Methylosarcina fibrata AML-C10: one gene and its partner. The protein of the gene in region 1 binds, or shares a complex with, the protein of each later gene. Links are inferred from orthologs where the notes say so. Each region holds a gene or a part of one and is shown on either strand. Other genes may lie near its edges. The genes, in order: dnaX and holA.

What was found.
Region 2: the proteins of dnaX (region 1) and holA are in contact, whole or in part, in a cryo-EM structure (PDB 8GIZ), measured with the Escherichia coli proteins. The link is inferred for Methylosarcina fibrata AML-C10 from one-to-one orthologs.

The regions. Positions count from the first base shown.
Region 1 is NZ_KB889965.1:4,506,865-4,510,170, forward strand. What follows is about bases 1-2,984. They hold dnaX (DNA polymerase III subunit gamma/tau), read right to left. Parts: upstream 2,299-2,984; coding sequence 703-2,298; downstream 1-702. Other genes in these bases: recR (recombination mediator RecR), read right to left, coding at 1-358; A3OW_RS0121325 (YbaB/EbfC family nucleoid-associated protein), read right to left, coding at 360-683; hemL (glutamate-1-semialdehyde 2,1-aminomutase), read left to right, coding at 2,651-2,984. In the rest of the region: more of hemL, read left to right, coding at 2,985-3,306. UniProt on the Escherichia coli protein: Part of the beta sliding clamp loading complex, which hydrolyzes ATP to load the beta clamp onto primed DNA to form the DNA replication pre-initiation complex.
Region 2 is NZ_KB889965.1:981,467-984,782, forward strand. The notes cover bases 174-3,167. They hold holA (DNA polymerase III subunit delta), read right to left. Parts: upstream 2,188-3,167; coding sequence 1,159-2,187; downstream 174-1,158. Other genes in these bases: A3OW_RS24080 (sensor domain-containing protein), read right to left, coding at 174-941; A3OW_RS0104830 (LPS-assembly lipoprotein LptE), read right to left, coding at 2,189-2,686; leuS (leucine--tRNA ligase), read right to left, coding at 2,709-3,167. Also shown: more of A3OW_RS24080, read right to left, coding at 1-173; more of leuS, read right to left, coding at 3,168-3,316. UniProt on the Escherichia coli protein: Part of the beta sliding clamp loading complex, which hydrolyzes ATP to load the beta clamp onto primed DNA to form the DNA replication pre-initiation complex.

The DNA of each region.
Region 1 (3,306 bases):
CCGGACCGATGCCGTCCAGGGGCGACAGCCGGCCGTGCAGGACAAAATAAAGCCCCCGGAAGACGCCGGTCTGTTCGATGATCCAGACGTCGGCCGGGCTTTCGACGATGCACAGCGCCGTCCGGTCTCTGGCCGGAGCGCTGCAGAGGTCGCAGAGGGTTTCCTCGGTCAGGGTACGGCATTGGCGGCAATAGCCTATCCGTTCGGTGGCGCGCATCAGCGTCTCGGCCAGGGTTTTGGCCGCCTGGCGGTCCCGCTGGAGCAAATGGAAGGCCATGCGCTGCGCGGTTTTAGGACCTACTCCGGGCAGGCAGCACAGGTTCTGAATCAGTTGTCCGATTAAGCCTTTTCTCTGCATGTCAGAACGGCATCTGGAACCCGGGAGGCAGCGGGATTCCGGCGGTTAACTGCGCCATTTTCTCTTTTTTCAGCTTGGCGACCTTGCCGACGGCGTCGTTAATGGCCGCCGCCACCAGGTCCTCGAGCATGTCCTTGTCTTCGCCGACCAGCGACGGGTCGATATGAACCTTGCGGGCTTCCCGTTTGCCGGTCATGACGATGGTCACCAGTCCGCCGCCCGCTTCGCCGGTCACTTCCAGGGCGGCAATTTCTTCCTGAGCCCGCTTGAAATCTTCCTGCATTTTTTGTGCTTGCTGCAGCATGTTGCCAAGTGCGCTTTTCATGATGGGTCTCCTTAATCGGTTAGACGGGCTCTATGGTGCCCGGCATTATCCTCGCGTCGAAATGTTCTTTCAACGCCTGGATGTTGTCGTCGGAATTGATCGCCTCAATCGCCGCCTGCTGCCGGTTTTCGCGGTCCTTGATCTGTTGCAGTGCGGGCGTGGCGATCGCCGTTTTTTCTGCGTTGATCACCAGTTTCAGCGGCGCTCCCCGATAGGTCTGCAGGGCTTTTTGCAAATTCTCTTCGCTGGCGGGACGGCGCAGATGTTTGTGACCTTCATCCAGAATCAGATTGCAGACTGTATCGTCCAGATGAGCCAGTACGCAGTTATTGGCCAGCTCCCGGGTGAATCCGGTCAGTTTCATCGCGGCGATCATGTCCGCCCAGTCGGTGTGGCCGGTACCGACCGCCATCGGTTCTTTGCCGGATTTCGGCGGTTCGGCCGAAAGCTGCGGCCGATCGGTTTTCGGCAGGGCATCGGACGGTGGTGCGGGACGAGCGCCATCCTGTCTTTTGACCACGGTTTTCTCCGTTGTATCCGGCCGGAAAGCCAGCATCCGGAGCAGGACCATTTCAAAGCCGCTCCTCGGGTCGGGCGCCAGCTCCAGATCGCGTTGGCCGATCAGGGCGATCTGGTAGTACAACTGGACGTCCTCGGGGGACATTTGCGCCGCCAGATCCTTCAATGTTTCGGTATCCATCTCGGGATCGCTGGCCCCCGGGATTTGCTGAAGCAGCGCGATCCGGTGCAGGATCTGCAGCATCTGTTTCAGGATGTCGCCGAAATCGGGCGTCAGGTTCGCCAGTTCGCCGATTTTGTCCAGAATGGCCGCGGCATCGAGCCTGGCCAGAGCGCCCAGGAGTTCGTACACCGGCTGTCTGGCCACGGTTCCGAGCATCGCATAAACATCTTCGGCCGCCACCTTGCCGCTGCCGAAGACAATGGCCTGGTCGAGCAGGCTCAGGCCGTCGCGCATGCTGCCGTCGGCCGCGCGGGCCAGCAATTTGAGGGCGGGCGTTTCGAAATCGATGCCTTCCTGATTCAGGATGAATTCCATTTGCCGGAAAATCTGCTCCGGCAGCAGGCGCTTTAGATTGAATTGCAGGCAGCGCGACAGCACGGTCACGGGAATTTTATGGGGATCGGTGGTCGCCAGCAGAAATTTGACGTGAGGCGGCGGCTCTTCCAGCGTTTTCAGCAACGCGTTGAAGCTGTGTGCGGACAGCATGTGGACTTCGTCGATCAGGTAGACTTTGAAGCGTCCTTGATTGGGTGCGTATTGGACGTTGTCCATTAAATCGCGGGTATCGTCGACCTTGGTGCGCGAGGCGGCGTCGACCTCGATCAAATCCAGAAAGCGCCCTTCGTCCAGACTGCGGCAGATGTCGCAGACGCCGCAGGGGTTATAATCCCTAAGGTCGGGGCAATTGATGGCTTTGGCTAAAATCCTGGCGAGCGTGGTTTTGCCGACGCCCCGGGTTCCGGTGAATAAATAGGCATGATGGAGTCTGTCGTGCTGCAAAGCGTGGATTAACGATTTGACGACGTGCTCCTGACCGACAACTTCTGTGAAATTATGAGGACGCCATTTTCTGGCGAGAACCTGGTAAATCATTGCAGGCTCGGGTGCTGGCATTCGAATTGGGCGGTAACCGCATCAGCCGCATCCCGGCACACGAATCCGCTGCTACCGTTGCTTCCTTCCGGACCTGGCGGGGTTTACAGCGTATCGTTGCGGGAGGACCGACACGATTACCATAATCAAAACAGCCGTGAGTGGCTGAAAGCGGACCATTATCTTTTAATTCGCGGCGGAATACAAGTCTTGACGAAATTATTTTATCCGGAAAAAAGGTTCTTCCGGTTCAATTCGATTTCCCGGCCATTCGTCGGATAGGAAACGATCTTGCAAACATGATAAAGTTAACCCATTTCCTGATCCATTTCCGACCGACTCATAAAACACCATGACCGAAGCTACCGTATTATTTTCCGAAGCCAAACGCGTCATCCCCGGCGGCGTCAATTCTCCCGTGCGCTCCTTCAGCGGAGTGGGAGGAACGCCGGTGTTCATCGATCATGCTCAGGGCGCCTGGGTTTTCGATCCTAACGGCAAACGATACATCGATTACGTCGGCTCCTGGGGGCCGATGGTTCTGGGGCATGCGCATCCGGAGGTGATCGAGGCGGTCAGGGAAGCGGCGGCAAAAGGCTTGAGTTTCGGCGCGCCGACCGAGATCGAAACCCGGATGGCGCAAAAAGTATGCGAACTGGTGCCGTCGATCGATCTGGTGAGAATGGTCAGTTCGGGCACCGAGGCGACGATGAGTGCCATTCGTTTGGCGCGGGGCTATACGGGCCGGGATAAAATCGTCAAGTTCGAGGGCTGCTATCACGGACACTCGGATTCGCTGCTGGTCAAAGCCGGTTCCGGGGCCCTGACGCTGGGCGTGCCCAGTTCGCCCGGCGTGCCGGCGGCGCTTGCCGAAAATACGATCACTCTGACTTACAACGACAGCGACGAGGTCGCCCGATTGTTCGCACAGATGGGCGAACAGATCGCCTGCGTCATCGTGGAGCCGGTCGCCGGCAATATGAATTGCATCCCGCCGGTTCCCGGTTT
Region 2 (3,316 bases), 3.5 Mb from region 1 along the record:
TGTTCATGGGATTTCTCGTTGAGCAGAAGCACGGCGAATTCGTCCCCGCTCAAGCGGGCGACGATGTCTCCCTTGCGCGTGATCGCCAGCAGTCTTTTCGCGGTCTCTTTCAACAGCTCGTCGCCGGCATCGTGGCCGAGATTGTCGTTCACCGCTTTGAACCGGTCGAGGTCGATAAAAAAGATGACGGCGTGTAAATTGTACCGTTGGGAAGTCGATAAAAACTGGCCCAGACGCTCATAAAACATGACGCGGTTCGCCAGACCGGTCAGGTCGTCGTAGTGAGCAATCCTGATGATGCGTTTTTCATCCAGCTTTTGCCGGGTGATGTCGGCCAGCGTGGCGAAATAAAACGCTTGCTCGCTGTCGCCGTTGATGAAAGTAATCTCCAGTTTACCGGGAAAATGGCGGCCGTTCTTCGGCCGGCAGTTGACTTCACCAGACCAGTATTTTTTACGCTTGTCCTTTAACTTCGCGGCAAAGGAAGGCGTGAATTTGACGCCTTCTTCACTGGCAATCATCATCGACAACGGCTGGTTTTCCAACTCGCCCGGCGGATAACCGAAGAGTTCGCAAAATGCGCAGTTGCTTTCTTTAACGTGCAGGCGTTCATCCAGTAAGGCATAGTTTACGTGGCTGACTTCAAGAATATTCGACAGTAATTGCAGCCGGTTGTTTGCCGCCGCCTGATCAATCGATTCCGGCTGTTCCGGTGGCGGAAAGGAACGGCCCGGCGCGATCTGCAACTTGGATCCGCCCTGCCTCGCTGCCCCCGAGTTGACGTTCAGATAAAGAATACCGGCAGCGCCGAGACCGTTGACGAACACCAGAGGCTTTGCAAAATCCAGTTCCGGATGAAAATACGCCGACAACAGGTACAAAAAATCCGTTAAGACAAGGCAAAAAGCCGTAAACATGAGCGTCTTGTATTGGGTAATCATTCGCTTTTCAGTTAAGTACCGAAGCCTGGTGAAATGATTTTTCCGGTTTCAATCCTTCATCAAGTACGGCGGAAAGAGTTCATGCCGGCAATTGAATTAAGTCATTCATGATAATGGAATATGTGCACAATAGCATTAAATTTATCGGCATCCTGCCGGCCGGAAATTCACGATAGCCTTCCCCGGCTGATACTCGAAAGCTTTGCCCGGAGCGCAATCATCGATCCGGCTCCGTCACGATTCCGACCGAGGCCGGCGACAGGCAAAGACTCAGCAATGTTTCCCACGGATCGCCCGGCTCCTGCCCTTTGATCTGCCGGTCGACTCGAGCGCTCCGGAGCAGTATCTTGTCGAGATCGGCCTGGCTCAGCCGGTCGAGAGCAGAACTTATCAGCGCCTTGCGATTGTCCCTGATTTGGTGGTTTCTGTATACGGTTTCCCGATTCCGGCCCTGGGCTAAGGCCTGTTTGATCTTGCTCAATGTCCTCGCCTCGCGCGTCAACGCCCACAGCACGATGGGCGCGGCGATGCCCTCGGCTTGCAAAGCCGACAGTATTTTCATGGTTCTGTGCGTATCGGCGCGCAGAACGCTGTCGATCAGCTTGTACACGTCGAAGCGGGAGCTGTCGGCGACCACGTCGAGAATCTGCCGAGCGCTGAGCGGTCCTGCGCCATAGAGGATGTAAAGCTTTTCTATTTCCTGAACGGCGGCCAGCAGGTTGCCTTCGACCATGGCCGCCAGCAGCCGGACGCCTTCGGCTTCGGCACTCAGCCCCCGGCGCTGCAAACGCTGCTGTAGCCATCGGATCAATTCCTGACCGTCGACCGGCCAGACCTGAACCACGACGCCTGTCTTGTCGACTGCCTGAAACCAGTGCGATTTCAAGGTTTCACCGGTGAGTTTATCCATCGTGATCAGCAGCAACGTATCTTCGGGAGGATGCTGACAATAGGCCATCAGAGCCTTGGAGCCGTCGGCTCCCGGCGTGGTTCCGGGCAGCCTCAAATCGATCACTTTCTTATCCGAAAAGATCGACAGTGTGCCCGCGTAAACAGTCAGATTGCTCCATTCGAACCCGGCATCGGCGGAAAATATCTCGCGCGTTTCAAAACCCGCTTTCCGGGCAGCCGCCCTGACCGCATCGCAGGCTTCGCCCAGTTGCTGGGGCTCGTCGCCGCTGACAAGATAGACCGGAGCCAGGCCTTGTTTGAGATGCTGGTCCAGTTGCTCCGGTTTTAGCCGCATGTTATTTGGAAGCCGCCTGCAGCTCCAGCCGCGCCCGGCTCAAAATGCTTTGAATGGCCTGTTGATACATTTCGTCACGAATCACTCGTTCTTCATTATCCTTGGCGATAATGTCCTGCTGATCGTTGAAATATTCGCGCCTGAGCCGCAGCGGCTGCCTTTCGAGCAATAATTTTCCTTCCTTGTACAATTCGTAATCCAATTGGTAATCCAGTTCGACTTCGTTCGAGCGGCCGCGCGAACTCAGCGACAGGACCCGGTGGCGAAAGTCCTCGTTCAGAATTTTGACCGTCACTCCGGCTTTTTCCGGCGAATCGGCCAGTTTGCTCGCCGACGAACCCAGTACGCCTTTCAATTGCTCGCGAAGCTGGAGAGTACCGCCGTCCCAATAAATCGATTTAATCTCCTGAGCCACTTCGGTGGAGCTTCCGCGCAGATGGTAACCGCAAGCACTCAGCAGTACGGAAAAAACAAGAACAGCTATTTTTTTACGCAACATCCCGACTCTCGGCAACAAAAAATCACTCAACCACGATATTAACCAGTTTTTTAGGCACGACAATCACCTTTCTGACCGGCCGGTCTTCAATAAATCGTTTGACATGATCGTCAGCGAACGCCAGCCGTTCGATTTCAGCGGCAGACGCCGCAGCCGGAACGGTGATTTTGCCGCGCAGCTTGCCGTTGACTTGAATGACCAGCTCCAGGCTGTCCTGGGTCAGCGCCGAAGCGTCGACCGTCGGCCAGGCAGCGCCGACGATCGCTTCCGGATGCCCCAGCTCCTGCCACATCCGATGGCAGATGTGCGGCACGATCGGCGACAGCATCAGAACGATGGCTTCAAAGGCTTCCTGGCGCAAGGCCCGCGCGTTTTCCGATTCGTCATTGAAGCGCGCCAGGGCGTTCACCAGCTCCATGTTGGCGGCGATTGCCGTGTTGTAGGTATAACGCCGGCCGTAGTCGTCGGTGACCTTGGCAATGGTCTGATGCAACTGTCGGCGCAGCGTTTTTTGCTCTTCGGTCATGGCCTGCCGATCGAACGGCCGGCTTGCTCCACCGGATGCCACGTGTTGATGGACCAGTTTCCACAGCCTTTTCAGGAAGCGGAAAGCGCCTTCGACGCCGCTGT